One region of the Agromyces cucurbitae genome, then DNA from elsewhere that is predicted to be linked to it. Evidence: predicted binding sites of a transcription regulator. Region 1 holds the regulator's gene; each other region holds the start of a gene.
What was found. The regulator HspR, encoded in region 1, represses chaperone genes until heat shock. The targets are predictions, from matches to a motif close to AAGTTGAGTCNNNNNGACTCAACTT.
Positions count from the first base shown of each region.

Region 2: the regulator HspR is predicted to act here: its motif matches at 2,930-2,954, upstream of AC3RJ6_RS06025 (ATP-dependent Clp protease ATP-binding subunit).
Region 3: the regulator HspR is predicted to act here: its motif matches at 2,628-2,652, upstream of AC3RJ6_RS03095 (Hsp20/alpha crystallin family protein).
Region 4: the regulator HspR is predicted to act here: its motif matches at 4,170-4,194, upstream of AC3RJ6_RS07005 (ATP-dependent Clp protease ATP-binding subunit).

Region 1 is NZ_JBYRES010000001.1:33,784-41,263, forward strand. Features, by position in the region: gene AC3RJ6_RS00145 (class I SAM-dependent methyltransferase) at 1-273, opposite strand, end outside; gene AC3RJ6_RS00150 (hypothetical protein) at 361-1,044, shown strand; gene AC3RJ6_RS00155 (ScyD/ScyE family protein) at 1,211-2,293, shown strand; gene AC3RJ6_RS00160 (heat shock protein transcriptional repressor HspR) at 2,363-2,776, opposite strand; gene AC3RJ6_RS00165 (DnaJ C-terminal domain-containing protein) at 2,779-3,768, opposite strand; gene AC3RJ6_RS00170 (nucleotide exchange factor GrpE) at 3,897-4,517, opposite strand; gene dnaK (molecular chaperone DnaK) at 4,520-6,391, opposite strand; gene AC3RJ6_RS00180 (GTP pyrophosphokinase) at 6,664-7,480, shown strand, end outside.
Region 2 is NZ_JBYRES010000001.1:1,295,677-1,303,156, forward strand. Features, by position in the region: gene AC3RJ6_RS06015 (hypothetical protein) at 1-446, shown strand, start outside; gene AC3RJ6_RS06020 (AAA family ATPase) at 443-2,824, shown strand; gene AC3RJ6_RS06025 (ATP-dependent Clp protease ATP-binding subunit) at 2,970-5,609, shown strand; gene AC3RJ6_RS06030 (hypothetical protein) at 5,844-6,710, shown strand; gene AC3RJ6_RS06035 (NAD(P)-binding protein) at 6,817-7,480, opposite strand, start outside.
Region 3 is NZ_JBYRES010000001.1:630,611-638,090, reverse strand. Features, by position in the region: gene AC3RJ6_RS03110 (M20/M25/M40 family metallo-hydrolase) at 1-123, shown strand, start outside; gene AC3RJ6_RS03105 (APC family permease) at 154-1,497, shown strand; gene AC3RJ6_RS03100 (GNAT family N-acetyltransferase) at 1,831-2,145, opposite strand; gene AC3RJ6_RS03095 (Hsp20/alpha crystallin family protein) at 2,142-2,609, opposite strand; gene AC3RJ6_RS03090 (hypothetical protein) at 2,776-3,582, shown strand; gene AC3RJ6_RS03085 (hypothetical protein) at 4,152-4,613, shown strand; gene AC3RJ6_RS03080 (DUF305 domain-containing protein) at 4,683-5,285, shown strand; gene AC3RJ6_RS03075 (APC family permease) at 5,431-6,894, opposite strand; gene AC3RJ6_RS03070 (hypothetical protein) at 7,407-7,480, shown strand, end outside.
Region 4 is NZ_JBYRES010000002.1:9,080-16,559, forward strand. Features, by position in the region: gene AC3RJ6_RS06985 (lipase family protein) at 1-50, opposite strand, end outside; gene AC3RJ6_RS06990 (M28 family peptidase) at 47-1,471, opposite strand; gene AC3RJ6_RS06995 (AsnC family transcriptional regulator) at 1,559-2,548, shown strand; gene AC3RJ6_RS07000 (MFS transporter) at 2,623-3,951, opposite strand; gene AC3RJ6_RS07005 (ATP-dependent Clp protease ATP-binding subunit) at 4,224-6,446, shown strand; gene AC3RJ6_RS07010 (M36 family metallopeptidase) at 6,733-7,480, shown strand, end outside.

The DNA.
Region 1 (7,480 bases):
GAGGCGGGCGGCGTTCTCGGCGAGCGCTCGCTCGCCCGTGATGAGGTCCTGGTGCACGCGGATCGGGCGCGATGCGCCGGCCCCGGCGAGCGCGGCCGCCCCGAGGGCGAGTGCGCCGTACGCGTCGTCGATCACGGCGATCTCGCCGGGCGGGGTCGACGCGAGCCGCTCGGCGGCCTCGTCGAGGACGAGGCGGTCGGCCGCATCGGAGGCTTCGAGCCCCGGTCCCTCGACGTCGGGATGGCGGCGGAGCGCGCCGAAGTCGATGGGCATGAGGCAAGGGTACGCGGGCCCGCTGCCCGGTCGCCCGACGCCAAGCTGAGTGCGGCATCCGGTTCGGTTTGCTACCCTCGGGTCCGCATGCGGCGAGAACAGCACGGGGGCGCGACTCGCGGCGGGCGATTCGTCCGCCGCTTCGCCGGCGTACTCGGAACCGCCGCCGTCTTCGGGCTGCTCGCGACCGTCGCGCTCGCGCCGCAGGTCAATCCGGCCACGATCGAGGCGGCCGTCGCCGCGAACGACGCGTCCGACTCGTTCCGAGCGGCTGCGCAGTCGGTCAGGGTCGACGGCGAGGCATCCGCGACCGCCGTGTCGAACGAGTCCTACGTTGCCTCGACCGGCCCCGAGACGCTCGTCGCGGGCGGCACCAACCTCGACTGGGCGAAGCTCGTCATCGTCGACGGCGGCTGGCCGCTCACCGACGAGAACGTGACGTTCATGATGCGCTGGATGCGGCAGGAGAACGGCGCCGACAACTGGTGGAACCGCAACAACCCGCTCAACAACGGCATGGGCTCGGGCGGCGGATCGGGTCTCGGCAGCTACACGACCCTCGTCGACGCGGCGTACTACGCGGCCGCCAACATCAGCTCGGGCCGGTACCCCGAGGTCGAGGCCGCACTCGAGCGCGGCGACTCCGCCGACGCGACCGCGCAGGCCATCTGGGCGTCGCCGTGGGCGTCGAGCCACTACGGCTACGGCACGCACTGGAGCTCGCGTCCGTACGAGGTCGTCGAGGCCCCCGCCTCCGCCTGGGGCCGCTGAGCCGCCGAGGCGCTCGGCCACGCCCCCACCCTCACGCGAACGGGGGGTGGAGGCACCCGCGCGACGGGAGTACGTTCGGTCGCGGATCCGCCCACCCGAGGCTTTCCGCGTGCGCCGACGCGCGCGTGAAGGACGGGTCCGTGAGCCGAACAGGTCGGAGTCACCGATGCGCCGTTCAATCATCCTCACCACCGCCGCCGCCGTCGCGATCGGCGCACTGGCCGTCGTCGCCGCACCGGCGAACGCCGCGCCGAAGGCGCCGATCTCCGGTCCGCCGACCGTGCTCGCCGAGCACCTCGCGGGCCCCCTGACCTTCGATCTCTCGGCGAACGGCGTGATCACCGTCGGCCAGTCGTTCCTCGGCGAGGTCACCCGCCTCTCCGGCGGCAGCAGCGAGACCCTGTCGCAGGGTCCCGACTCGACCGGCGTCTCGGTGCTCGGACCGACCGTCACCTGGAGCGAACGCGCCGGTGACGAGCAGTCGATCCAGGGCTCGTGGCTGAAGTCGAGCGGCCCCGCCGGAGACACGTCGATCGACCTGCTCGCGTGGGAGCAGGCCAACAACCCCGACGGCGACAGCTGGTACGGGTTCGAGGAGATCTCCGACGAATGCGCCGCGACGCTGCCGCCGTTCGTGAACCCGCGCTACCAGGGGCTCGTCGACACGCACGCGTACGGCACGCTCGCACTGCCCGGCGTCACGTACGTCGCCGACTCGGGCATGAACGCCGTGCTGAAGGTGGTCGGCGACGAGGTCTCGACGGTCGCCGTGCTGCCCCCGCAGCCCCTCGTCGTGACCGATGAGATGCGCGTGGTCGGCGAGGTGGAGGGCCAGCCGATCGTGCTCGACGAGTGCGTCGTCGGCCTGACGTACGACGCCGAGCCCGTGCCGACCGATGTCGAGATGGGCACCGACGGCATGCTCTACGTGTCGACGCTGCCCGGCGCGCCCGGACTCGGGTTCCCGACGGGATCGGTGTACCGGGTCGACCCGGCGAGCGGGGAGTACGCACTGGTCGCCACCGGGTTCGCGGGCGCGACGGGGCTCGCGGTCGCACCGAACGGCACGATCTACGTGAGCGAGATGTTCGGCGGCAAGGTGTCGGCGATCACGCGCGACGGGTCGGTCTCGACCTTCGCCGAGGTCGACAGCCCGGCCGGCGTCGAGTGGCAGAGCGGCAAGGTCGTCGTCTCGGCCGGTGTGTTCGGAGACGGGCAGATCCTCTCCTACCCCGTGCGGGGCCGCTGAGCGGAGCACGAACCGCGCCGCGGGGCATCCGATCGGATGTCGCGCGGCGCGGTTCGTCGACGGCCGGCGTCAGCGCTCGAGCGGTCGCCAGACCACCACGGCGTTCTCCCGGCGAACGCGCGTGCCCGCCTTGAGCGTGACGACCTCGCCGGCGGAGCCGGCCGCGAAGACGCGCCGTCCCGGACGATTCAGCATCTCGTCGGCGAGGGCGCCCTCGAGCTCGCGCACGCGGGCGCGGAGGGACTGCACCTCGTCTTCGAGCCCGAGCACCCGGCGGATGCCCTCGAGGCTCACGCCCTCGCTCGAGAGCTGCGCGATCTCGCGCAGCCGGTTGACGTCGTGCATCGAGTAGCGGCGCGACTTGCCCGCGGTGCGCCCCGGCGACACGAGCCCCAGCCGGTCGTACTGGCGCAGCGTCTGCGGGTGCATGCCCGCGAGCTCGGCGGCGACCGAGATCACGAACAGCGGGCTCGAGGCGTCCATGGTCAGCCCCGGGCCTTCGCGAGCAGCTCGTCGCGGGGGTTCTCGTCGGGCAGCGCGGCGGCGAGCGCCTCGACGGCGGCCTGCGCGTCCTTCGAGAGGTGCGAGGGCACCGCGATCTGCACGACCGCGAGCAGGTCGCCCGTGCCCTTCTTCGTCTCGACGCCGCGGCCCTTGACGCGCAGCACGCGGCCGCTCGGGGTGCCGGGCGCGACCTTGAGCTTCACGGGGTCGCCGCCGAGCGTCGGCACCTGGATCGTCGCGCCGAGCGCCGCCTCGGCGAACGTCACCGGCACGGTGACCCGCAGGTTCAGGCCGTCGCGCTCGAAGACCGGGTGCCTGCGCACGTTGACGGTGAGGATGAGGTCACCCGCCTCGCCGCCGTCGGGCGACGGGTGACCCTTGCCGCGCAGGCGGATCTTCTGGCCGTCGGCCACCCCTGCGGGGATGCGCACCGTGATCGGCCGGCCGTCGGCCGTCTGCAGGGTGATCTGGTCGCCCTTCGTCGCGGTGATGAAGTCGAGGGTCGTCGACGCCGTGACGTCCCGGCCCTTGGTCGGGCCGCCGAAGCCGCGGTACCCGCCCGACGGCTGGCCGAACCGGCCGCTGCCGAAGAGCCCGCCGAGCAGGTCGTCGTAGTCGGCACCGCCCTGCTGGAACGTGTAGCGCTGCCCGCCGGCCTGGCCGCCGAACATGCCGCCGAAGACGTCGTCGAAGCCGCCCTGGCCCCCGGCGCCCGGCGCGGTGAAGCGCGCGCCCGAGCCCATCGCCCGGATCGCGTCGTATTCCTTGCGCTGCTCGGGGTCGGAGAGCACGGCGTTCGCCTCGCTGATCTCCTTGAACTTCGCCTCGGCGGCGGTGTCGCCCGGGTTCTGGTCGGGGTGGTACTTGCGTGCGAGCTTGCGGTAGACCTTCTTGATCTCCGCGTCGCTCGCGTCCTTGGAGACGCCGAGCACCTGGTAGAAGTCCTTGTCGAACCAGTCCTGACTGGCCATCGGCACCTCCTTTCTCTGAGTCTGTCTGAATGTGGAACGCCGGTCGAGTAGCGAAGCGCATCGAGACCTGGTGACGGGTCTCGATACGCTCCTTCGTCGCTACTCGACCGGCGGACGGATGCGGCGGGCTACGCCGGCGTCTTGACGACGACCTTCGCGGCGCGCAGCTGCACGCCGCCCAGCGTGTACCCGGTCTCGACGACGTCGGCGACCGTGTCGACCTCGACCTCGTCACTGGGCTGCTGGAAGATCGCCTCGTGGCGCTGCGGGTCGAACGGCTCGCCGACCTCGCCGAACGCGGTGAGCCCGAGCTTCTCGACGGCGCCGCGCAGCTTGGCGGCGATCGTCGCGAAGGGCGAGTCGCCCTCGAGGTCGCCGTGCTTCTCGGCCCGGTCGAGGTCGTCGAGCACCGGCAGCAGCACCGACACCGCGGCGCCGACCGCGCGCTCGCGCTCGATCTCGCGGTTCGCCTCGGTGCGCTTGCGGTAGTTCGCGTACTCCGCGGTGACCCGCTTGAGGTCGGCGAGGTGCTCGTCGCTCGGCTCCTGCACCTCGGCGTTGGCCGCGTTCAGGATGTCGTCGACCGTGAGCTCGGCCTCGTCGTCGAACGAACCGGATGCCTCGGGGGCGCCCTCCTCGGGCGCCCCGTCGGCGGCCGGCTGCCGAACCTCACCGGTCTCGGGGTCGATGCGGCGCTTGTCGCGGATCACCGGCTCCTCGTCGTGGTTCTGGTTCTGCTCGTCGGTCATGGCTACTTCTTCTCGTCCTCGTCGTCGACGACCTCGGCGTCGACCACGTCCTCGTCGGAGGAGGCGTCGCCCGCCTGGCCGGTCGCCGAGGCGTCCTCGCCGGAGGCGGAGGCATCCGCAGCCTGCGACTGCGCGTAGATGGCCTCACCGAGCTTGGTCTGCGACTGCGAGAGCTTCTCGAACGCGGTCTTGACCGCATCGTCGTCGTCGCCCGCGAGCGCCGACTTCAGCGCGTCGACGTCGCCCTGCACCTCGGACTTGACGTCGGCGGGCAGCTTGTCGTCGTTGTCCTTGATGAGCTTCTCGACCGAGTAGGCGAGCTGCTCGGCGGAGTTGCGGGTCTCGGCCGACTCGCGGCGGGCCTTGTCTTCGGCGGCGTGCTCCTCGGCCTCGCGCACCATGCGGTCGATGTCGTCCTTCGGGAGGCTCGAGCCGCCCGAGATCGTCATCGACTGCTCCTTGCCGGTGCCCTTGTCCTTCGCGGACACGTGCACGATGCCGTTGGCGTCGATGTCGAAGGTGACCTCGATCTGCGGGATGCCGCGGGGTGCGGGCGCGATGCCGGTCAGCTCGAACGTGCCGAGCGCCTTGTTGTCGCGCGTGAAGTCGCGCTCGCCCTGGAAGACCTGGATCGCGACCGACGGCTGGTTGTCGTCGGCGGTCGTGAAGGTCTCCGAGCGCTTCGTCGGGATGGCCGTGTTGCGCTCGATGAGCTTCGTCATGATGCCGCCCTTGGTCTCGATGCCGAGGCTGAGGGGGGTGACGTCGATGAGCAGCACGTCCTTGCGCTCGCCCTTGAGGACGCCCGCCTGGAGGGCCGCGCCCACGGCGACGACCTCATCGGGGTTGACGCCCTTGTTGGGCTCCTGGCCGGTCTCCTTCTTGACGAGGTCGGAGACGGCCGGCATGCGGGTCGAGCCGCCGACGAGCACGACGTGCGCGACGTCGGAGAGCTTGATGCCCGCCTCGCGGATCACGTCCTCGAAGGGCTTCTTCGTGCGGTCGAGCAGGTCGCTCGTCATGTTCTCGAACTCGGCGCGCGTGAGCTTCTCGTCGAGGTTCGCCGGGCCGTTCTCGGTGAGCGAGAGGTACGGGAGCTGGATGTTCGTCGACATGCTCGACGAGAGCTCCTTCTTGGCCTGCTCGGCGGCCTCCTTGAGGCGCTGGAGGGCGATCTTGTCGTTCGAGACGTCGACGCCCGTGGTCTCCTTGAACTTCTTGATGAGCCAGTCGACGATGCGCTGGTCCCAGTCGTCGCCGCCGAGGCGGTTGTCGCCCGAGGTCGCGCGGACCTGGATGGTCGAGAAGTCGTCGTCCTTGCCCACTTCGAGGAGCGAGACGTCGAACGTGCCGCCACCGAGGTCGAAGACGAGGATGAGCTCGTCCTCCTTGCCCTTGTCGAGGCCGTACGCGAGCGCGGCCGCCGTGGGCTCGTTGATGATGCGGAGCACGTTGAGGCCCGCGATCTCACCGGCCTCCTTCGTGGCCTGGCGCTCGGCGTCGTTGAAGTACGCCGGCACGGTGATGACCGCGTCGGTGACGGTGTCGCCGAGGTACTGCTCGGCGTCGCGCTTGAGCTTCTGGAGGATGCGCGCCGAGATCTCCTGCGGCGTGTACTTCTTGCCGTCGATCTCGGCGGTCTTCCAGTCGGTGCCCATGTGGCGCTTGACCGACGCGATGGTGCGGTCGACGTTGGTGACGGCCTGGCGCTTCGCGGTCTCGCCGACGAGCACCTCGCCGTCCTTGGTGAATGCGACGACCGACGGGGTGGTGCGGAAGCCCTCGGCGTTCGCGATGACGACCGGCTCGCCGCCCTCGAGGACGCTCACCACGGAGTTCGTGGTGCCCAGGTCGATTCCAACTGCACGTGACATGTGTGTTTCTCCTTCTGCTGTACCGGTGGCCGAGCAGCGCGCGACGGAGTCGCACCCCACCCGAGACCTCGGTGTTCCAGCGGTCGGTTCGGCCTTCCTGGCCCGCAACCGAAGTCAGATGCGTCAAGACTTGAGCCTTGACGACTCAAGCCTCGCAGCGCCGGATGAACGTGTCAAGTCGACGGAGTGAAACTTGAGTGTACTTGACTCAACTCACAGCCGGCGCCCAGTATTCCCCGCGATTCTCCGCGCGACGCAGTAGCCTGCCCATCATGGATGCGCGCGAGGACGACGAGCAGCTCGTCGCCGCCGAGCTCGCCCGGTACGACCGCGAGCTGCGGCGGTACCGTCGCCTGCGCAGCCGCATCGAGGCCGACTTCGCCCGCCGGCTCGACGCGGCCGGCTTCCGCTACTTCCAGGTCACCGCGCGCGTGAAGTCGCGCGAATCGTTCGAGCGGAAGGTGCGCCGTGCGCCCGACCGCGAGGTGCGCGACATCCTCGGCGTCCGCGTCATCGCGCACTTCGAAGGCGACCTCCCCGCGATGGAGCAGGTCGTGCGCGAGGCGCTCGTCGTCGACGACGACTCGTGGGTCGACAAGTCCGAGCTGCTCCCCATCGACGCCTTCGGGTACCGGTCGGTGCAGTTCGTCGGGCAGCTCGCCGACCAGGCCGCCGCGGAGCCGTCCGGCGACGGGCCCGACGGCGGCGCAGGGGTCGACGCGCCGCTCGTCGAGGTGCAGTTGCGCACCGCGCTCTCCGACACCTGGTCGGAGCTCGAGCACGACTTCCGCTACAAGTCCGCGCGACAGCTCCCGCGCGAGGTCGACCGCCTGTTCGCCCTGTCGGCCGCGCTCCTGGAGCAGGCCGACGAGAACCTCGACCAGATCCGCCGGCAGGTCGAGGAGGCGCGCACAGCGCCCACGACGCGGGGCGACGGCGGCGGCGAGCGCGGCTACATCGGCCGGTTCATCCAGTACGACGGCGACTCCCGCACCCTCGACCAGATCGTGACCGCCGCGCTCGACGTGCCGTTCGGCGTCGTGACCGGCGCGGGCCGGGAGCTGCGCAGCGTCGTGCGCGCGGCCGGAT
Region 2 (7,480 bases), 1.3 Mb from region 1:
TCGGAGCGGCATCATTTGAGTTCGAATTCGTGTTCTGGAGCAGCGATGCGGGGTTCAATCTGATCCTCGGCGCGCAATATGAGAGCACCCTGCCACGTAGGCTTGCGGCTCTGGCGAGAGGACTCGACTACATGGGTTCGAAGGCATCGATTACGGTCGTGATTGACGCGGAAAGGCTAGACGCGAAGACGCGGTCAGAGATGAGTCGGTATGCCCGCGTACTCCTCGTTCGAACGGACAGCGTCGAGGATGATCTTCGGGTGCTGCTACCCCTCCACCTCGAACGGAGCGCCGTGACGTCAGTAGATCCGATCTCCGTCATGCGTCGCTCTAGCGTTAGCGACCCGCTCATTGTTGGCAGCCGATTGCTAGGAGGTTCTACCCGCGAGGAGCGAGTGCGAGAGCACCTGCGCGCCTTCATAGCTGAACCCTTGGTAGCGAAATGAAGCTGCACTCGCTTGAGGTAAGCAATTTTCGCAGTATCCGCGGCACGGTCCGATGTGACTTAGACGCGTCGGTGATCCTTGTGCACGGTGCGAACGGCGCTGGAAAGACGTCGATCATGTCCGCAATTGAGCTTGGGCTTACCGGCGGTGTCAGCTCGCTGGAAGGGTTCGGTGGGCAACTTTCGCAGCACCTCCTCCATAGCGGGATGGCGAGCGGAACAGTGGCGCTTTCGATAGGGAACGGCGGAGCCACGAGCACAATCTTCGAGTTGGCCGAAGGGGCACGCTCGGGGGAATCACTCTTGGAAGCGCAAGACCGCGACTTTCTCCGTGAGCGCGCGTACCTGGCCCAGTCGACTATGGCGCGGCTCCTTGAGACGTACGAGCAGTCTGACCGCCGAGGTGACTCGGCTCTGGCCCGCTTCGTGAATGAGTTGCTTGGCCTCGAAACACTCGACGCGCTGATTGCTGGGTTGGAGCCGGCTCGGGACGTCCGAAGAGTTCGCAAACTGGTTCCCGAGTTCGCCGATCTTGAGGCCGAACTCAACTTCCTAACGAAGCGAGCGAGCGAGACCCAGGCTGAAGTCGTGCGCGCTCGGCGAGCCCATGCTGCTCTGAGCGAGGAAGCGAAGTCAGTAGGTGGTGATCGACTCGAAGAAGTCCCGAGCATGGGGCCGAGCACCGCACTGCTCGAACGAGTCAGACATGTCAGTGCTCAGTTTGAGTCCCTACGAGTGACCGAGTCGATTGATGTCTTGGATCTCGAGGCTCGGCTTCATGCCTCCAACAATCGAATAACGTCATGGCAGTCCACTTCACAGGCCGCCTGTCAGGTCTTGTTGATGGAGGTCCTTTCCTTCGCGAACGTCGAGCTAGAGCTATCGGCAGAACCTGGCGCAGTCGAGAAGAGCCTTGAAGTCGCCGAGGGCCTCATCACTGACGTTCTGGTTGGCGCCAGCGCGCGGATTGGCGCAGACCGCGCTAGCCGGAAGCGGTTGGCAGCGCTTGATGAGCAGGTTGCCGTCGCTTTGCAAGGAGTTACGGAGACCAACGCGGAAATCGCATCGGTTGCGGTCGAGTCTGATGTCGGAGGGCTTGCGGAAGCTCTGTCGGCAATCGCTCCCTACATCGATGACGATATCTGCCCAGTTTGTGGGCGCGACTTCGGCGAGCTTCACGACGGATCGCTGGCAGGTCACCTTGCCGTGCGCATTTCTCAATTCGGTATCTTGGCGAAGCGAATCACGGCGCTGGGAGAGCATCGCGACAAGCAACAAACACGCCTGGATGAACTAGCCAGGGAGAGGAAACGAGTTCTGGACGGTCTGGAGTTCGGGGAAGCTCTCCTATCGCTTACGTCCCGCATAGCGACAGGGAATGACCTGCTAGCTCGGATTCGTGGGGCCCGACCGAGCGCCGCAGGCGTAACCCGTGACGTCGAGGAGCGGCAGCGGGTGGAGTCGTCTCTCAGCGCCTCGCGCGCAACGGCGGATCGACTGAATCGGCTGCGAGGCGAGCTGTCTGCGATTGGCTTCGACGCCGGCCTCGGACTGCGGCAGGATGCAACGCAGCCTTTCCGAGAGCAGCTCGATGACATCCTCGGGCGGGTTGAAGCGCTCCACAGATCAGCGGCGGAAGAACTCAGCGCGTTCAACGAGCGGATCGACATCGCACAGGCAATGGAAGATCGCGCGAGAGAGATTGCGGACTTGCGTGATGTTCATTCATCATTCGAAGCGCGGATTTCGGTCGCGAAGAGCCAACTTGCCGCGGCGAAGGAGCGCGTCGAATCTGCAGCCCGCCTGAGCAAGAGTGCGGTTGAGCTTCGGAACCGACTTGTTGAACAAGTCTTCGACTCCACGCTGAACGGAACGTGGCGAGAATTGTTCACGCGTTTGGCGCCAGATGAACCGTATGTCCCTGAGTTCGTCGCATCCGATAGTCCTCGAAGTGGCGGGGTGAGCCTCCGTGCGGTGAACAAGCGGACAAAGATGGCCGGCCCACCCGGCCTCGTACTAAGCGCTGGGAACCTAAACACCGCAGCGCTCACGTTGTTTCTCTCGCTGAATGCCACGGCGAAGACCTCGGTCGAACTGTTGCTCCTTGACGATCCTGTCCAAGCGATGGACGACGTCCACGTCGCGCAATTCAGCGCGCTACTTCGATCTTTTGCGCACGACCTAGGTCGGCAGGTTGTTATCGCGGTGCATGAACGTTCTCTATTTGAGTACTTGGCGCTCGAGCTGGCGCCAGCTCGAGCCGGCGAATCGCTCGTGACCATTGAGCTCAGCCGGGTGCCGGGTGAGGACACCCGCTCGCAAGTGACTCGATTCGAGTACCATCCCGATCCCATCGAGGCGGGTTTGACAGCCGCGTAGGGTGGACAAGTTGCGGAGCGACCGGAAGTGTGGCGGCTCCCGGCTTGATCGTTGCAGCATCCTGCCTCCCTAGGGCACGGGAATACGCACGTGCACTGTGCGTTGAACTTGAGCGAACCACACTCAACTTCAACCAGGAGGCCAGGTGCCCAACGACTTCAACGAGGCCGGCGCAAGCTCGTTCGACGAGTTCCTCGCCCGATACCTCGCCGGTGAGCAGGCGCGACAGGCGCGGTCGATCGACCTCAGCCGGTTCCTTACCGCGCGCACCCAATCGATTCTTCAGCAGGCCGGGCGCTTCGCCCTCGAGCGCGGACAGACCGAGCTTGACGCCCTGCACATCCTGCGCGTGATCGTCGAGGACGAGAGCGTGCAGCAGGCGATCCGCCGTGTCGGGGCGAGCCCCGAGCGCATCATCACGGCGACCGAGGCACGTCTGCCCGCGGCATCCGAGATCGCCGACATCAACGCGGCGACGATCACGCCGTCGGCATCCCGGGCGCTGTTCCACAGCTATCAGGTGGCGCGGTCGTCGGGGGCGACGTACATCGACCCGGAGCACCTGTTCTTTGCGTTGGTGCTCGGGCAGGATGCGCCTGCGGGACAGGTGCTTGCGAGGGCTGGGGTTACTGCTGAGGCGTTGACGCAGGGGATGCGTCAAGACTTCGAAGCGCAGACCGATGGTGAAGGTGGTTTCGATACGCGTCCTCCTTCGTCGGACGCTACTCAACCGACCGAGTCGACCACCCCAATGCTCGACAAGTTTGGGATGGACCTCACCGAGCGGGCCGCGAACGGCGAGCTCGACCCGGTGATCGGCCGTGCCGACGAGATCGAGCAGACGATCGAGATCCTGTCGCGCCGCACGAAGAACAACCCCGTGCTCGTCGGCGAGGCCGGCGTCGGCAAGACGGCGATCGTCGAGGGCCTCGCCCGCGCGATCGTCGAGGAGAACGTGCCCGAGGCCCTTCTCGGCAAGCGCGTCATCGCGCTCGACCTGCCCGGCATGCTCGCCGGCACCCGCTACCGCGGCGACTTCGAAGAGCGTCTCACGAAGACGATGGAGGAGATCGCCGAGAACACGGGCGAGCTCATCGTCTTCATCGACGAGGTGCACACGGTCGTCGGCGCAGGTGGGGCTGGCGAGGGCGGCATGGATGCCGGCAACATCCTTAAGCCGCGCCTCGCGCGGGGCGAGCTGCACCTCGTCGGTGCGACCACGCTCAACGAGTACCGCAAGATCGAGAAGGACCCGGCGCTCGAGCGCCGCTTCCAGCCGGTGCGCGTCGGCGAGCCGTCGATCGAAGACGCCGTGCTGATTCTGCAGGGCCTGAAGCCTGCGTACGAGCAGCACCACGGTGTCGAATACACGGATGCCGCGATCCGCGCCGCCGTCGAACTGAGCGACCGCTACCTGAGCGACCGCGTGCTGCCCGACAAGGCGATCGACCTGATCGACCAGGCCGGCGCGCGGCTGCGCCTGAAGCTCGGAGTGAAGGTCGATGTGTCGGCGCTGCAGGCACGGCTCGGGGAGCTCGAGGCGGAGAAGAACGCCGCGGTGAGTGGTGAGCACTATGAGGAGGCGTCGCGGATTCGGGACGAGATCGTCAAGGTGCAGGCGAAGCTCGATGAGGCCGTCTCCGTCGGTCGAGTAGGCGCGCAGCGCCGTATCGAGACCACGGAGGGTGATGGTTTCGATACGCGTGCTCCTTCGTCGCTCGCTACTCAACCGGCGACGATTGTCGACGAGCAGCAGATCGCGGCCGTGATCTCGCGGGCCACCGGCATCCCGGTGAACCGCCTCACTGAGACCGAGCGCGAGCGCCTCGCCGACCTCGAGGGCGAGCTGCACGAGCGCGTCATCGGGCAGGACGACGCGGTCACCGCGGTCGCCAAGGCCGTGCGCCGCAACCGCACCGGCATGGGCGACTCGCGTCGGCCGGTCGGGTCGTTCCTGTTCCTCGGGCCGACGGGTGTCGGCAAGACCGAGCTCGCGAAGGCCCTCGCCGACCGCCTGTTCGACGACGAGACCGCCGTGATCCGCTTCGACATGTCGGAGTTCGGCGAGCGGCACACCGTGTCGCGACTGGTCGGCGCCCCTCCCGGATACGTCGGCTACGACGAGGCCGGCCAGCTCACCGAGCGCGTGCGGCGCAACCCGTACTCGATCGTGCTGTTCGACGAGATCGAGAAGGCGCACCCCGACGTGTTCAACCTGCTGCTGCAGGTGCTCGACGACGGACGCCTCACCGACGGCCAGGGCCGCACGGTCGACTTCCGCAACACGGTCGTCGTGATGACCTCGAACCTCGGTTCGGAGTTCCTCGCGTCGCGGTCGGGAGCGCTCGGCTTCGTCGCCTCGGCCGACGGCTCGGGCTTCTCGTCGCAAGACGACGTGCGCGCCCGCGTCATGGGCAAGCTGCGCGAGGCCATGCGGCCCGAGTTCCTGAATCGCATCGACGAGATCGTGCTGTTCCAGAAGCTCGACCAGCCGCAGCTCGAGCAGATCGTGCGCCTCATGCTGGGTGCGACCGCGCGTCGCCTCGCCTCGCGCGAGGTCGGCTTCGAGGTGACGGATGCCGCGGTGGCGCTCCTGGCGGAGCGCGGTTACGAGCCCGAGTACGGTGCTCGCCCCCTGCGCCGGGTCATCCAGCGCGAGGTCGACGACCGCATCGCCGACCTGTTCGTGTCGGGTGCCGTCGGCGACGGCGGAGCGGTGCACGTCGACGCCCGTGACGGCGAGTTCGTCGTCACGGCCGCGGGCCTCATGCCGATGGCGGCGTAACCGCATTCGCCGGTCGAGTAACGCCGGCGCGAAGCGACGACGCGTATCGAGACCCTCGCGGGGGTCTCGATACGCGTGCTCCTACGTCGCTCGCTACTCGACCGGCGAAGGGTTCGGTCGCTCGCTACTCGACCGGCGACAGGGTTCGGTCGGGCGCTACTCGACCGACTCAGGCCGTCAGCGCTCAGGGGTGTCCCTGTGGTGCGCGCCGCCGAGTTGCGAGAGACTCCACGGATGAGCGGAGCCCTACCCGACGCAGACGGCGACACCGGTGCACCCGACCCGGTCGCACCCGAACGCGCCGCCTTCGACGTGCGCGCCCGCGCCGTCGAACTGCTCGTGCTCGTGGCATCCGTCGTCGTGCTTCGCGTCGTCGGCCTGCTGCTGCTCGTCATCTCGTCGTACGGTTTCGGCTCGGGCGAGTGGCTGTTCCCGCTCGTCGCAATGGTCGTCGACCCGAACCTGCTCGTCTGGGTCGCGCTCGCCGCAGCCGTGCAGTTCGGGCTGCGATCGATGCGCAGACCGGGGCGCTGGGGGCTGATCGTGCTGGCCGCGCCCGTCGCGGTGGTGCTCGTATCCATCGTGCGCGGCGCGCCGGGCATCGCCTCGGGCGGGATCGCCGCAGTGCTCGGCAACGGCATCGCGTTGATCGACGCCGGCATCCTCACCGCGGTCGTCGCACTCGGCGTCGCGTGCTCGGCGGCGTTCCTGAGCGGCGGCCGGTGGTCGGCGAAGGTCGCCGGTGGGCTGCTCGCCGTCGGCGGGCTGCTGGCACTCGTGCTCGCCTGGCAGGCGTTCGAGACGTATTTCACGCTCTTCGGAGTACCGGTGCAGGTCACGCCTGCCGACGAGAACCGCTACCTCGTCACGGCTGCGCTCACGCTCGGCGCGCTGATCGGCGCGGTCGTGTTCGCCGCGATCAGTCGCCGGCGCGGGCTCATCATCACGGCATGCATCATCGGATGCCTCGGGCTGGTCATCATCTTCGCCCTCCCGGTTCCGGCCGACCGCTTCATGCCCGAGCCGCAGCCCGTGCCCGTCGATCCCGGCGGAGGCGGGGGCTGCATGGGTGAGGGCGACCCGAACTGCGTGGGCGGGTAGCGACGGAGGAGACGGGCGAGACCTGTTCGCCGGGTTTCGAGACGCGTGCTGGTTTCGAGACGGCGCTAGCGCGCCTCCTCAACCCACCGCCTTCGTCGGGCGCTACTCAACCGGCGGGGTGGGCGCTGAGCTCCTCGAGGCGGGCGGTGCCCGGGGCCGAGTGGGCGACCAGCCGCTCGAGCACCGAGTCGAGCTGCGTCGAGTGCGGCGTGCCGGGCGCGATGCGGGCCGGGTTCGTCGCGACCGTCGACGCCCACTCGGCGATGTCGGGCTCCGATCCGAATCTCGCCGCGTTGCGGCCGCCGACGGCGATCATGCGCGCCCATGCCGCCATCGAGTCGGGGTAGGGCGACGGCGGGGCGAGCCGGTTCTTCTCGTCGTCGTCGGCGCGGGTCGCCTCGACGTAGCCGGCGATCGCCGCACCGAACGTCGGGAACCCCGCACGGATCGGCTGGAGCGTGATCGTGCCGGGCGCCCAGATCGGCACGAGCGGCGGATACATGAGGCCCGAGCCGGCGCAGTGCACGACGAGGGCGTCGTCGGTGATCGCGACCGACTCGCCGGCGAACTCGAGCCGCCCGCGCTGCGCCCGCCGGAGGTGCCCGAGCCGCACGACGTGCTCGATCGTGCGCAGCAGCTCGAGCTCCCACGTGCCGAGGGTGGGCGCCTTGGCCATCGTGGGCATCACCGACCGGTCGATGCGCAGCATGACGCCGGCGTCCTCCAGGTGGAGGAAGAGCTGCTCGAGCGAGTCCGACCGCACAGCCGAC
Region 3 (7,480 bases), 600 kb from region 1:
GAGGACACGGCGCAGTCGCGCATCCACGCGTCCGACGAGTCGGTCGACCCCGGCGAGATCGAGCGCATGATCGCGGCGCAGACCCTGTTCATCCGAGGCGTCGCGGCGTCGGCGCAGTCCTGACCGACGAGCGATCGAGAGGGTGAGGCGCCCGTGAGCGCGGAACAGCCGCCGACGGCCCGGCCGAATGCCGGCGGATCGGCCGCGCCCGAGCCGGAGAAGCGCATGACCGTGCTGCAGGCGACGTTCATCGGTGTCGGCTCGATGGTCGGCGCGGGCATCTTCGCCCTGCTCGGCGCGGCGGGCGCGGTGGCGGGCTCGGCGGTGTGGGTGTCGTTCCTCATCGCCGGAATCATCGCGGCGCTGCAGGGCTACTCGTTCGCGAAGCTCGGTGCGAAGTACCCGTCGGGCGGCGGCATCCTCACCTACCTCTCGAAGGGGTTCGGCGAGGGGCACCTCACGGGCATCGGGTCGTGGCTGTTCTTCACGGCCGGCTCGATCGTCGTCGCGATGATCGCCTCGTCGTTCGGCGGGTACGCGAGCTCGGTCGTGGCGGGCGGCGACGCCGGCTGGGCGAAGGTGCTCGGCGTGCTGCTCATCGTCGTCATGTCCTGCCTCAACGCCGTCGGCTCCCAGGTCGTCGCCCGCGTGCAGTCGGTGATCGTCGTCGTCGTGCTCGCGATCCTCGTGGTGTTCGCCGCGGTCACGATCGCGAACTGGGACCTCGCCCTCCTCGACCCGGCAGGGTACCCGGGGGTGCAGCAGATCATCTCGAGCGTCGCACTGACCTTCTTCGCGTTCCTCGGATTCGGTGTCATCACGTTCACGGCGAAGGACCTGCCGAACCCGTCGCGCCAACTGCCGAAGGCGATCTACTTCGCCCTCGCGATCGCGACGACGATCTACGTCGCGGTCTCGCTCGGCGTCTTCGGCACGCTCACGGCCGAGCAGGTCGTCGAGTACGGCACGACGGCCCTCGCGGAGGCCGCGAAGCCGACGCTGGGCGAAGCCGGTTACGTGCTCATGGTCATCACGGCGCTGTTCTCGACGACCGGCGCCGTGAACGCCGGCCTGTACCCGTCGATCGGCATGACCCAGCACCTCGCGTCGGTCGGGCAGTTCCCGCCCGTGTTCGGCCGGTCGTTCGCCCGGTTCCCGTTCGGGCTCATCGTCATGGCGGTGCTCGCGACCGTGCTCGTCGTCGGCTTCGACCTCAACAAGATCGCGTCGATCGGCAGCGCGGTCGCGCTGCTCGTCTTCTCGGCGGTGTCGGTCGCGCACTTCCGCATCTCCCGCGAGACGGGCGCGAGCCTCGTCGTGCTCGTGATCGGGCTCATCGCGACGCTCGGCACGTTCGTCGTCTTCTGCACGACGACGCTGGTCGCCGAGCCGGCGACCGCGATCGCCCTGGTCGCGATCATCGTGCTCGCGATCGTCATCGACTTCGCATGGAAGTCGGCCGCGCGGCGTCGGGCGAAGGCCGGAACGACGCAGTGACGGCCCGACGGTCGCCCGGCCGCTGGGCAGCGCCCGCGGATGCTCCGAGGGCATGACGATGGGGTGGGAACCCTACCTCCCACCCCATCGCGGCCTCGCGAAGAGACCATCCCGCCGAGCGACCCGAACTGAGCTCGGCGAGCCTGACCCGAGCGATCGATAGGGACATATCCGATCGCTCGGCCGTCACGGTGCAACGAGCCGGTCCGGTCGGGTCTGGACTCGGGTTGTGCTCGAATCGTAACCGCCCGTGAGAGCGCTCCGCACCGCCCCGAACGGGGGGATTTCGGCGGTACGCCCAGAAGGGGACGAACGGCTTTCGAACGGCCCCGTTCAGGGCCGGTCGACGAACGCCTCGTAGCCCTCGTGGTCGCGAAGGTACGCCGCGATGAAGGGGCACTCGGCCACGATCCGGTCGCCCCTGGCGACGGCGTCGTCGAGCACGTGCTTCGCCAGCCGGCTGCCGAGGCCCCGCCCCTCGAACTCGGGCTTGATCACGGTGTGCGTGAAGACGATCGCCCCGGGCTGCAGCCGGAACTGGGCGAATCCCGCCCGCTCGCCGTCGACCAGCAGCTGGTACCGCTGCCGGTCGTCGAGCCGCACGATCTCGACGGGAGCGGGCGGCTCGGCCGCGAGCGCCTCGCTCATCGCTCGATCGGCTCGACGCGGTCGGCCTCGTCGGCCCCGTCGACGATCGGCGCCGCCGCTGCGGCATCCCCGTGCTCGACCGCGATCTTGCGCGGCTTCGCCTTCTCACTCACGGGGATGGTGACGCTCAGCACGCCGTTCGTGTAGCCCGCGGAGATGCGGTCGGTGTCGACGCCCTGGCCGAGGTTGAGCTGGCGCAGGAACGAGGCGGCCTCCCGTTCGCGCGTGATCCACTTCACGCCGTCGCCCGTCGTGAGGGTGCGCTCGGCGCGGATGGTGAGCAGCTGTCCGTCGACGTCGATGTCGACCGAGCCCGGGTCGATCCCCGGCAGGTCGGCCGTCAGCACGTAGTGGTCGCCGTCGCGGTAGAGGTCCATCGGCATCCTGCGCGGGCCGCGCCGGGTGTCGAAGAGGGCGGACGCGACTCGGTCGAGGTCGCGGAACGGGTCGTAGGCGGTGGCCATCATTCCTCCTGGTCGATGACATTGAGTCGATCTGACTCAACTCTCTACCGGAGACAACGCCCCACGCGGCGTGGGATTCCGCCTCGGCGTGCGCCGACAGCGAACGGCCACGAGCGACCCGGTGGATGCCGCGGCTCGCGCTCGAGGCATCCGCAGGCGGCTCGTGATGACGGCGGTGCGAGGTCGACGCGACGAGCGCGATCAGCCAGGCGAAGACGAGCGCGAAGGCGACGATCTCGAACACCGTGAGGTTGAACCAGCCGAGCACGTCGTAGCCGACCATCGCCGCGACCTCGGCGACGAGCGCGACGTACGAGAAGCGCACGAAACCGCGCGGCAACCGGGCCGCGTACCACCGCGTGCCGAGGCAGAGCGACGCGAACGCCGCGGCGGCGAGCAGGGCGAAGGCGTTGTGCAACACCGGCACCCGATCGATCGGCACCGCCCCGACGCCCATGAGCCCGAAGCCGACGAGGCCGATGTGCACGCGCATCGACGTGCGGGCGCCGCGCCGGATGCCGAAGTCGCCGACCGCGACGGCTCGCGTGAGCGCGCCCGAGAGGCCCGCCATGCCGGCGCCCGAGACGACGACGGCGACGTTGAAGCAGGCCGCCGCGAGGTCGTTCGACGTGCCGAGGGTCGAGAAGTTGCGCGTCCACCACTCGCCGGTCGGGGTGATGCTCATGCTCGCGAGGCTGCCGGCGGCGAGCAGCATCGCCACGAGATTGAAGGTGCGATACGCCTCGTGGTCGATCGAGTGACGATGCAGGCGATAGGTGCCGACGCCGAAGACCCCGCCGAGCAGCAGGCCGTAGAACCCGTGCCCGCCCGGCAGCGGGTCGAACGCGGCGGCGGTGAAGTGCACCGCGAGCATCGCGAGCGACGCCCACGTGAATCCGTTCGCGATCGCTCGCGGACCGGGCCCGAGCCCCGGGACGCGCAGATGGGTGATCGCGGCGAGGCTCGCCCGTGACGCGGACGCCACGAGGAGCGCCGCGCAGACGACGGCTCCGCCCGCGATCGCCGGGATGAGCCCGGCCGGGTCGAGGCGCGGCTCGAGGGCGTGGCGGTCGAGCTCGCTGCCGCTCGCGAGCGGCGAGCCCGGCTCGAGTGCGCGGTAGAGCACGATCGAGACGGCGGCCGCGATGAGCAGCGCGTAGAGCCGCCGCACGACCGAGGCGAGTCCGGCCGGCGCCCACGAGGCGGTGGCGCCCGGCACCGCCGGCGGTTCGCCGGGCTCCCGCGCCGCAGGCTCGGCGAATCGCAGACCGTGCCGCTCGTCACCGTCGGGAACCGCGCGTGTCGCTCGGATGCCGCCGACTGCGAGCCCCCGGCCGAATGAGGCGGAGATCTCCCCCGCGTATGCACCGCTCATCGGTCGAACCCTCGATCAGGGAAATCAGACGTCAACAGAGCTTACTTACCCACCCTGATCGCCGCCATCACGCGGATCCGATGACGTCGTCGCCCGGTGCCCGTGACGGGAGGACGGCGAAACGGATACACTACCGGGGTATCCCATGGCCAGGAGGTGGTCGCCCGATGCTCGACGGAATCCGCCGCGCGACGATGCCCGCCTCGCGCACGGCCCGCGCGACCCTGCTCGGCGTCGTCGCCATGGCGGCGCTCATCATCGGCCTGCTGGCGATGCATGCGACGGGATCGACGTCGGGGCACTCGGCCCACGTCGCCCCGGCGAGCACGGTCGATCCGGCTGCGTCGGCGAGTGCCGGGCATGCCGCGCACGCCCCCGACGCCTCGACCGGCGCCACCGCAGCGGCACCCGCCGACGGGCTGGGCGACGTGCCCGCCGACCCCGGTGCGTGCGCCCTCATGATGCTCGGTTGCGTCATGCTCGCCGCCGCAGCGGCGCTGCTCGTCGCCGCCGCGCCGGGATGCGTGCGCGCGATCGCACGCGCGATCGGCCTCGCGGTCGAGCACGTGCGGGGCGCGGCGCCGCCGCGTCCGCCGAGCCTCATCGCCCTCTCCATCAGTCGGACCTGATTCGCGAACGCCCGAGCGCTCCGCGCCCGGCCACGCGATGAATCGACCCACCGACGAAGGAAGCAACCCATGAACACCACGCACACCCTGCGCGCCGTCGCCACGGCCGCGCTCGCGATCACCGCCGCCCTCACGCTCGCGGCGTGCTCGGCCGCGGGCGGCGGATCGACCGGCACCGGCTCGAGCGGCGAGTCGGCGAACGACGCCGACGTCATGTTCGCGCAGATGATGATCCCGCACCACGAGCAGGCGGTCGAGATGAGCGACGACCTGCTCGCCAAGGACGGCGTCGACCCCGCCGTGCGCGAGCTCGCGACGCAGATCACGGCGGCGCAGCAGCCCGAGATCGACCGGCTGAACGAGTGGCTCGACACGTGGGGCGCCGGCGACGAGGCGATGCCCGGCATGGACCACGGCTCGAGCGCCGGCATGGACCACGGCGACGGCATGATGTCGGACGACGACCTGGCTGCGCTCGCGCAGGCCACGGGCGAGGAGGCGTCGCGACTGTTCCTCGAGCAGATGATCGTGCACCACGAGGGCGCGATCGAGATGGCCGAGGCCGAGCTCGCCGACGGCGAGCACTCGGGTGCGACCGAGATGGCCCGGGCGATCGTCGACACCCAGACCGCCGAGATCGCGACCATGCGGGAGCTGCTCGGCGAGGGCTGAGCGGGCGCCTTCGGTTCTCCGTACCGAGCCGGACGTCTCACCCCGCCGATGCGGCATCCGGTCACCGTGACTACGTCACTGAGTCGCCAGGCGATTCAGTGACGTAGTCACTCGGGAGAGCCCGATGCCAGAGCCCTGGGCCTGCTCAGGGGCGGGGGTCGGATGCCTCGCGGTCGCCCTCGAGCGCGGCTTCGCCCTCGTGGAGCACTTCGCGGTCGGCCTCGCTGAGCGCGGCCTCGCCCTCTTCGCCCTCGGCGATGACCTCGTCCTCCTCGAACGACATCCGCAGGTTGCGGGTGAAGAAGCGGGTGATCGAGAGCAGCACCACGACGCCCACCACGAGCCAGATGAGGCCGTAGATCATGGCGTCGATGTTGAGGTTGACCCAGAGCAGCACCGTGAGCGCGATGCCGATGACCGGCAGCACGATGTTGCGGAAGATCTGCGAGAAGCCCTTGACCTGCTTGTTGCGCACCGCGAAGTGCAGGATCACCGTGACGTTCACGATCGTGAACGCGATGAGCGCACCGAAGTTGATGAGCGTGAAGATGAAGTCGAGGTCGGCGACCGCGGCACCGAGCGACACGACGCCGACGAAGATCACGGCGATCGCGGGCGTGCGGTACTTCGGGTGCACGTACGAGAAGAAGCGCGAGATCGGCCCCGTGCCGTTGCGGCCCATGACGTAGATCATGCGCGAGACGCTCGCGTGCGAGGCGAGGCTCGACGCGACGGCCGCCGCGACCGCCGCCGAGACGAAGAAGATCTGGAAGATGATGCCGCCGACCGAGTACGCGATCTCGGGGAGCGCGGTGCCCTCGAAGCCCGCGTCGGTCGGGAAGAGCGACTGGGCGAACCAGCCGGCCGTGAAGAAGATGAGGCCGCCGAAGAGCAGGGCGAGCACGATCGCCTTCGGCACGATGCCCGCGTCCTTCGCCTCCTCGGTGTACATCGTGATCGCATCGAAGCCGATGAACGAGAAGCAGACGATCGTCGCGGCGCTCACGACCGCCATGACCTGCACGTTGGCGTGCCAGAACGGCTCGAGACTGAACGGCGTGCCGTTGCCGGCGCCCTGCGAGAGCGCGACCCATGCGAGCACGATGAACACGCCGATGAGCACGACCTGGAAGATGAGCAGCGTCGCGTTCACCCGCGAGGTCGACGAGATGCTCCACAGGTTGAGCAGCGTGATGACGGCGACGTAGCCGATGACCCACACCCAGCCCGACACGTCGGGGAAGAACGACTCGAGGTACTGGCGCACGAGCAGTGCGTTGACGAGCGGCAGCAGCAGGTAGTCGAGCAGCGCCGTCCAGCCGACGATCCAGCCGAAGTTCGGGTGGATCGTCTCCGATGCGTACGTGTAGGCCGAGCCCGCCGACGGGTAGACCCGGGTCATGCGGCCGTAGCTGATCGCCGTGAAGAGCATCACGACGAGGGCGAAGAGGTAGGCGAGCGGCACGACGCCGCCGCTCTCCTCCGAGACGTAGCCGAAGGTGTCGAACACCGTCATCGGGGTCATGTAGCCGAGGCCGAGGCCGACGATCGCCCAGAGGCCGAGCGAGCGCTTCAGCGTCGGGTGCGCCGTGGTGGCGGTTCGGGTCATCTTCGATCCTCTCGGGGTCTTCGTTGGTCGAGCACGGCGACGTTACCCGATCGTCGAGCGATCGGAAACGACACTGTGTCCAGTCGAGAGCGGCCGACCGTCCAGTCTGTCCATCGACGGGGCGGATTCGGACCGCCGGATCACAGTACACGACGTCTGCGGAATCAGTTGCCAGATGACGAATTCACCGACGAATCTGACGGCTGAGTTCGCTGATCACCACCGAAAAGCACCGTCTGTACCGACCTGGCCGATGGCGCCGCCGAACAGCCCCGGAAAACGACGAAGGCGGCTCGCACAGTGCGAACCGCCTTCTTCTGCGCGCCCGGAGGGACTCGAACCCCCAACCTTCTGATCCGTAGTCAGATGCGGAGCGTCCAGGGAAGTCCACGGGGTGCCGTGGTTCAAGCACGCTACCCCGGCCCGACGCGATCGGACAACCTCGGATCGAGCCACGTTGCTGGCAGCGTTGCTGGCACGCCCGCCACTTCCTCAACGTGGGCGGTGACGCGATGAGAGCCTCGGATGCCCGTCTCAACAAGCGCGACTGGCAGCTCCTCAGCGTGCTGACTCTGAACCCCGAGGC
Region 4 (7,480 bases), on a different contig from region 1:
GCGCGTCCGTCGACCCCCCGCGCCGGGAACGCGACGACCCGCCGTGTCACCAGCGCCCCCGGGGCAGCCGGTGCCGGAGCGACGACGGCATCGTGCCGAGCGTGCGGCCGTCGTGGCGGTCGGCGTCGTCGACGACGTCGGCGAAGAAGCCCACGACGGGCACGAGTTGGCGCCGATCGATGCGCTCGATCGTGTCGGCGTCGTCGTAGAGGTACAGGGGGCCCGAGATCAGGCTGACGGTCGGCACGCCCGCGACGAACGTGAACGAGGCATCGGTCGGGATGCCGCCCGCGAAGAACTCCAGGAGGCCGGCGCCCAGGAGGCTCGTGCCGTGGAGCCGGTGCCGGCGCACCGCTCGTCCGATGCGCCAGGTGAACGCGGGGTTCACGTTGAGGAAGATGCCGCGCGGCTCGGTCTCGCCCGTCGAGGCGAAGCCGCCGTCGGCGCCCTCGACGGCGCGCAGCCCGATGTGCTCGATGGTCGCGTTGAGCACGATGTTCCACGGCGAGTCCGGTGAGAGCACGTACCGGGTCGCGAACGCCCGATGCGCCTGGTAGCCGGTGAAGTGCGTGTCGAAGGTGACGAACAGCAGGGTCTTCTCACGCTCGGCCCCGGCACGCGCCGCGCTGCCGTAGTGCTCGGCGAGGGCGATCACCGCCGCCGTGCCCGAGGCGTCCTCGACGGCGCCCGGCCCGACCGAGTCGTGGTGCGACTGGACCATCACCGCGTCCCGCGTCCGGCCCGGGAGCACGCCGATCACCGTACGCGAGACCGCCTCGCGGCGAGCGACGTCGAGGGTGAGCCGAGCGCGCGTCCGCTCGCCGCCGAGGAGCGCGCGAAGCCGGGCGCCGTCGGCACGTGTGACCCAGACGCCGGGCAGCGGGAAGAGGGTGCGGCGGTAGTACTCGTTGTGGTAGTTCCGGGAGTCGGCGTAGTCGCGGAGCACGCCGATGAGGCCGACCGCGCCGGCCGCAGCGGCCTCGCGCATCGTGCGCGCGAGCGACGTCACGTACGGGTTCCTGCTGCCGAGCACCTCGCGGCGGAGCACGCGGCGCCCGGGATCGTGGAGGAAGAGCGTGAGCGGCAGGGAGTGGCCGACCGTCATGTCGAAGGTGAGGTCGAACAGCACGATCGCTCCGGCGACGTCGTGACGACGAACCCGATCGCTGCCGATGTCGACGACGGGCGCCTCGATGCGGTGCGCGGCATCGCCCGTCCAGTCGTGCGCCGCGAGGCCGGAATGCAGGATCGGCGCGCACGCCACCTCGTCGTCGCCGACCCGGAGCCCGCAGGCCTCGGCGTGCCACGAGAACGACGGGACCTCGAGCACGTCGGTCTGCAGGCCGGCCTCGTCGAATCGCCGCCGGACGTAGCCGGCCGCGGCTGCGCCGCCGGCCGAGCCGGTCGCGCGCGGTGCCATGGCGACGAGGTCCTCGATGGAGGCCATCATCGAGGATTCGGTCGCGATCATGCTCAGAGGATAGGGAGAACCGGGATCTGCACCGATCGGTTCGGCATTTCCTTCACCGGTGAGCGAAAACTGCGTACGATCCGTCACGTGGATGCACTCGGTGACGACCAGCCCAGGATGCTCGGCGAACTCGACCTCGCGATCGTGCACGCGCTCCAGATCGACGCCCGGGCGCCGTGGACGCGCGTCGCGGCCGCGGTCGGGGCGGATGCCGCGACCGTGGCCCGTCACTGGCAGGCGCTGCGCGACGAGTCGCTCGCCTGGCTCACCGCGTGGCCGACGCCGGAACGCTGGTCGTCGACGACCGATGTCGCGGTGGTGCTGCTGGGCCGGCGCACGAGCGACGCGGCGGTCGACGAGATCGCCGCCCTGCCCTGGGTGCTCAGCGTCGACGACACCTCGGCCGGTCGCCTCGTGCTCGTCGCGGGGGCGGGCGGCCTCGCGCTCCTCGGCGACCGCGTGCGTGCGGTCGCACGCCCCGGTGCCAGGGTGCGGCGGATGGACGTCGCGGCGGCGATCGTCGCGGAGGACTCGACCTGGCGGCTTCGTGTGCTGTCGCGCCGGCAGCAGCTCGCGCTCGGCACCCCGCGACTCGGCGACGTCCGCGCACCCCGTGCCGAGGTCGTCGCCGAGCTCGCCGATGCGCTCGACGAAGATCCACGGATGCCCGCGGCCGCGCTCGCCGGCGTGCTCGGCGTCTCGGAGGCGACGGCGCGCAGGACGGTGGACCGGGCCGTCGCGTCCGGCGTGCTGCGACTGGGCTGCGATGTCGCGATGCCGGCCGCCGGGTATCGGCGGGGTGCCGTGCTCTGGGCCCGTGCGGGCGACGGCGATGCCGCCGCGGCGCGCGCGGCGAAGCTGCCCGCGGCCCATCGGGTGGGGGTGCTGGTGGGGCGGGCGCCGCTCTTCGTCGGCGTGCGCGCGCGGTCGCTCACGGAGCTGTCGCAGATCGAGGACGCCTGGGGCGGTGACGTCGAGGTGATCGACCGGTGGACGGTGCTGCGCGAGGTGAAGCGCAACGGGCACCTGCTGGACCGGGCGGGCCGGTCGATCGCCCGCGTGCCCGTGCGCTGGTAGGCGGGCGATCGAGCGGCCCCGTCGTGGCGCGAGGGGGGCATGGATCGGAGGCCGCCGGTGCGCGGTGCGCGCCGTCAGCGCATCGCGGAGGCGGCGGCCCGGCGCAGCCGATCGTCGAGCCGGTAGCGGGCGAGCGGCAGCAGGCTCGCGGCGCACAGGAGCGCCGGGATCAGGGACACGCCGAGCACGATCGCCCACTGCGCCGAGTCGGTCTGCGCGACCGCCTCGCCGGTCGTCGCCCGGTATCCGCCGAGCGAGAGCACGACCCCCAGGAGCGCTGGGCCGAGCGCGTAGCCGAGCAGCTCGAAGCCCGACCACACCCCCGAGATCATGCCGATGCGGTTGGTGCCGCTGCGCTCCGCGTCGTGGGCGGCGAGATCGGGCAGCATCGCGAGTGGGAACAGCTGGGCCCCGGCATAGCCGACGCCGACCACGCCGGCGGCGAGCAGCAGGGTCGCCACGTCGCCCGATCGTGCGGCGAGCAGGGCGACGAGGCCGGTCGTCATGACGAGCGTCGCCACCGCGAAGCCCCGCTTCTTGCCGACTCGTCGGCCGAGCCGCGACCAGGCGGGCGTCAGCACGATGGCCGGGGCGACGAAGCCCACGAAGGCCATCGTGGCGACGCCGGGGTCGTGCACCACGTGTCGGGCGACGTAGACGACTCCGCCGAGCACCATGCCGATGGCGACCGCCTGCAGCACGAACGCCGCGATGAGCGCACGGGCATCGCGGTCGCGGAGCACGACGGCGAGCTGGTCGAACAGGCGGCCGACGGCGACCTCGTCGCGGGTGAGCGGCGAGCGGCGGGTGCCCCACCAGACGCCGAACGTGCCGACGAGGATCAGTACCGACATGGCGCCGGCCATGAGCCGGTAGCCGGCGACGCCGCCGACGAGCTCGACGAGAGCCGGTGCGGTCGCGCCCGAGACGAGGATCGCGAGCGTGAACACGACGACGCGCCACGCGACCAGCCGGGTGCGTTCGGAGTAGTCGTCGGTGATCTCGGCCGACATCGCCAGGTACGGCACCTGGAAGAACGCGTACACGGTCGCGGAGGCGAGGAAGCACCCGAGCACCCACAGGGCCGCCGCGGCGACGGGGGCCGTCGGACCGAAGAACATCGCGGCGAACGCGACGGCGAGGACGATCCCGGCGCGCAGCACGAACGGTCGCCGTCGGTCGTGGGGATGCCTCGAGCGATCGCTGATGCGGCCGGCGACGGGGTTCAGGAAGAAGTCCCAGGCCTTCGGTGCGAAGACGATCATGCCGGCGATCGCGGCCTCGACGCCGAGCAGGTCGGTGAGGAACGGCATGAGGATGAGGCCCGGCACCGTGCCGTACGTGCCCGAGGCGATGCCGCCCAGTGCGTAGCCGACCCTGGAACGGCGCGAGAGCGCGGTCATGGAGCTGATCGTAGGTGGGCGCGGGCACCGGCCGAGGAGATCTGCGTCGAATCCGTCATCGCGGGAACCCGCATGCGCGACATCCGTCTCGGGCGGATCGACCGCATCGAACAGCGCGCCCACGGGGCCGACGACGCTGGCGCGTCCCACGGCATCCGGTCTAGCGTGAAACGCGGGGGAGATTCCGCGTGATTTCCGGAATACCGACCCCCTTCGCAAAGTTGAGTTCAGTAGACTCAAGTTTTGAACGAAGGGATGACTGAGTGGCAAACATGCAGGGTGCGCCGAACTCGCAGGAGGAGCAGAAGTCGGCGCTCGAACAGTTCGGCGTCAACCTGACCGACCTCGCGAAGGCCGGCAAGCTCGACCCGGTGATCGGCCGTGACGCCGAGATCCGGCGCGTGAGCCAGGTGCTGACCCGTCGTACCAAGAACAACCCCGTGCTCATCGGCGAGCCCGGCGTCGGCAAGACCGCCGTGGTCGAGGGACTCGCCCAGCGCATCGTCGCGGGCGACGTCGCCGAGTCGCTGAAGGACAAGCAGCTCGTCTCGCTCGACATCTCGGCGCTCGTCGCCGGTGCCATGTACCGCGGACAGTTCGAGGAGCGGCTGAAGGCCGTGCTCAAGGAGATCAACGAGGCCGAGGGCGGGATCATCACGTTCGTCGACGAGCTGCACCTGCTCATGGGTGCGGGCGGCGGCGAGGGCTCGGTCGCGGCCTCCAACATGCTGAAGCCCATGCTCGCCCGCGGCGAGCTGCACCTCATCGGCGCGACCACGCTCGACGAGTACCGCGAGTACATCGAGAAGGACGCCGCGCTCGAGCGACGCTTCCAGCAGGTGTACGTCGGCGAGCCCTCGGTCGAGGACACGATCGCGATCCTGCGCGGGCTCAAGGGCCGCTACGAGGCGCACCACGGGGTGACGATCTCGGATGCGGCGCTCGTGGCCGCGGCATCCCTGTCGAACCGGTACATCACCGCGCGGCAGCTGCCCGACAAGGCCATCGACCTCATCGACGAGGCCATGTCGCGACTCAAGATGGAGATCGACTCGTCGCCCGTCGAGATCGACCAGCTCAAGCGCCAGGTCGACCGCATGAAGCTCGAGGAGCTCGCCCTCAAGAAGGAGAAGGACGACGCCTCGAAGGAGCGCCTCGCGAAGCTGCGCGAGCAGCTCGTCTCGCTCGAGCGCGAGCTCGCCGAGCTCGAGGCCCGCTGGGCGCGCGAGCGCCAGGGCCTCAACCGGGTGGGCGACCTCAAGAAGCAGCTCGACGAGGCGGTCACGCAGCGCGACCTCGCACTGCGCGCCGGCGACTACCAGAAGGCGTCGCGGCTCGAGTACGAGACGATCAAGAACCTCCAGCGAGACCTCGAGGCGGCCGAGCAGGCCGATGCCGCGGGCAACGCCGGGGGCGAGCCCCGCATGGTCAACGAGCAGGTCACCGACGAGGACATCGCGGCGGTGATCTCGGCGTGGACGGGCATTCCCGTCGGCAAGCTCATGCAGGGCGAGACCGAGAAGCTGCTGCACCTCGAGCAGGAGCTCGGCAAGCGCCTCATCGGCCAGAAGCCGGCCGTCGCGGCGGTCGCCGACGCGGTGCGCCGCTCGCGCGCGGGCATCAACGACCCGAACCGGCCGACCGGCTCGTTCCTCTTCCTCGGCCCGACGGGCGTCGGCAAGACCGAGCTCGCGAAGGCGCTCGCCGAGTTCCTCTTCGACGACGAACGCGCCATGGTGCGCATCGACATGTCGGAGTACGGCGAGAAGTTCTCGGTGTCGCGCCTCGTCGGCGCCCCTCCCGGGTACGTCGGCTACGACCAGGGCGGGCAGCTGACCGAGGCCGTGCGTCGGCGCCCGTACTCGGTGATCCTCTTCGACGAGGTCGAGAAGGCGCACCCCGAGGTGTTCGACGTGCTCCTTCAGGTGCTCGACGACGGTCGCCTGACCGACGGCCAGGGCCGCACGGTCGACTTCCGCAACACGATCCTGATCCTCACGTCGAACCTCGGCTCGCAGTACCTCATCGACCCGGCCCTCAGCTGGAGCGAGAAGGAGCAGGCCGTCATGCAGACCGTGCGACAGGCGTTCAAGCCCGAGTTCGTGAACCGCCTCGACGATCTCGTCGTCTTCTCGGCGCTCAGCGAGCAGGACCTCGCCGAGATCGTGAACCTCTACATCGACCGGCTCACCGGCCGGCTGCACGAGCGCCGGCTCGAGCTCGGGGTCACGCCCGACGCGCGGGCCTGGCTCGCCGAGCGCGGCTACGACCCGCTCTACGGGGCGCGCCCGCTGCGCCGGCTCATGCAGCGCGAGATCGACGACCGGCTCGCCCGCGCCCTGCTCGACGGCAGCGTGCGCGACGGCGACGCGGTCGTGGTCGGCCTCGCCGGCGACGGCGAGTCGCTCACCGTCGCACGCGCCGACGCGGCGCCCGGGCGTGGTGCGGGCGGCGCCGACGACGAGGTCATCGAGGCGGAGCTGCTCGACGAGTAGCGCGGCGCGCGCGTCGGACTCATCGAAGCGGATGCCTCGTGCCGTGCGCCCGGCCCCGCGAACCCCGGTTCGCGGGGCCGTCGTCGGGTACGGCTGGACCGGTGACCGTACCCCCAGTCCGGGGGAGCGGCGTGCCAATTGTCCCCCGTTTCCGGGCGGCGGGTATCCCCCGCGAGTAACGTGACGGCCGGCTCGACCGAGGGCCGCGCCGCGGGGCGACCGGGGGGATCGCTCCGCGGATTCCCCGGGCGTCCCTCCGGAGGTCATCGTGTACCGTCCGACCGCCGTGGCTGCCGTCATCGCCGCGACCGCGCTCGCCATCAGCCAACCCGTCGCCGCCGTCGCGGCACCCGGCGCCGAGGCGCCACCCGATCCCGCCGAGGAGTTCGGCACCGCGCTCGTCACGATCGACGGGGCGGGCGACGTGCGCTCGGTCCTCAACCCGACCGGTTCGCTCACCGGACCGTCGGATGCGGACCCCGCCGACCTCGTGCTCGGGTATCTCGCCGAGCATCGCGACGCGTTCGGCCTCGGCGGCGCCGGGCTCGAGTCGCTCGTCGTCGACGACGTGATCACCGACCCGAACGGCGTCGCCTACGTGCAGTTGCGCCAGGCCGTCGACGGGATCCCCGTGCACCAGGCGGTGATCACCGCGAGCGTCGACGGCGACGGCCGGCTCGTGCACGTCGGGGGCACCACCGCCGACGTGGCACCGGCGACACCCGCCGAGCCCGACATCACGGCAGCCGAGGCGATCGCGGAGACCGCGGTCGTCGCCGCGGGTGCCGACGTCGAGGCCGCCGAGCTGCCGCGGGCCGCGCAGACGACCGACCGGGCGAGCGTCGAGGTGCCGAACTCGATCGCCGTCGACGGCCTCGTCGACCCGACGCCGCTGAAGGCCGAGCAGCGCTGGTACATGGACGACGAGGGCCGCAGCCTGCGGCTCGCGTGGGTCACCGACGTCGAGGTCTCGGGCGAGGTGTGGGTCGAGTCGGTCGTCGACGCGGCCACGGGCGACGTGCTCGCCGAATCGA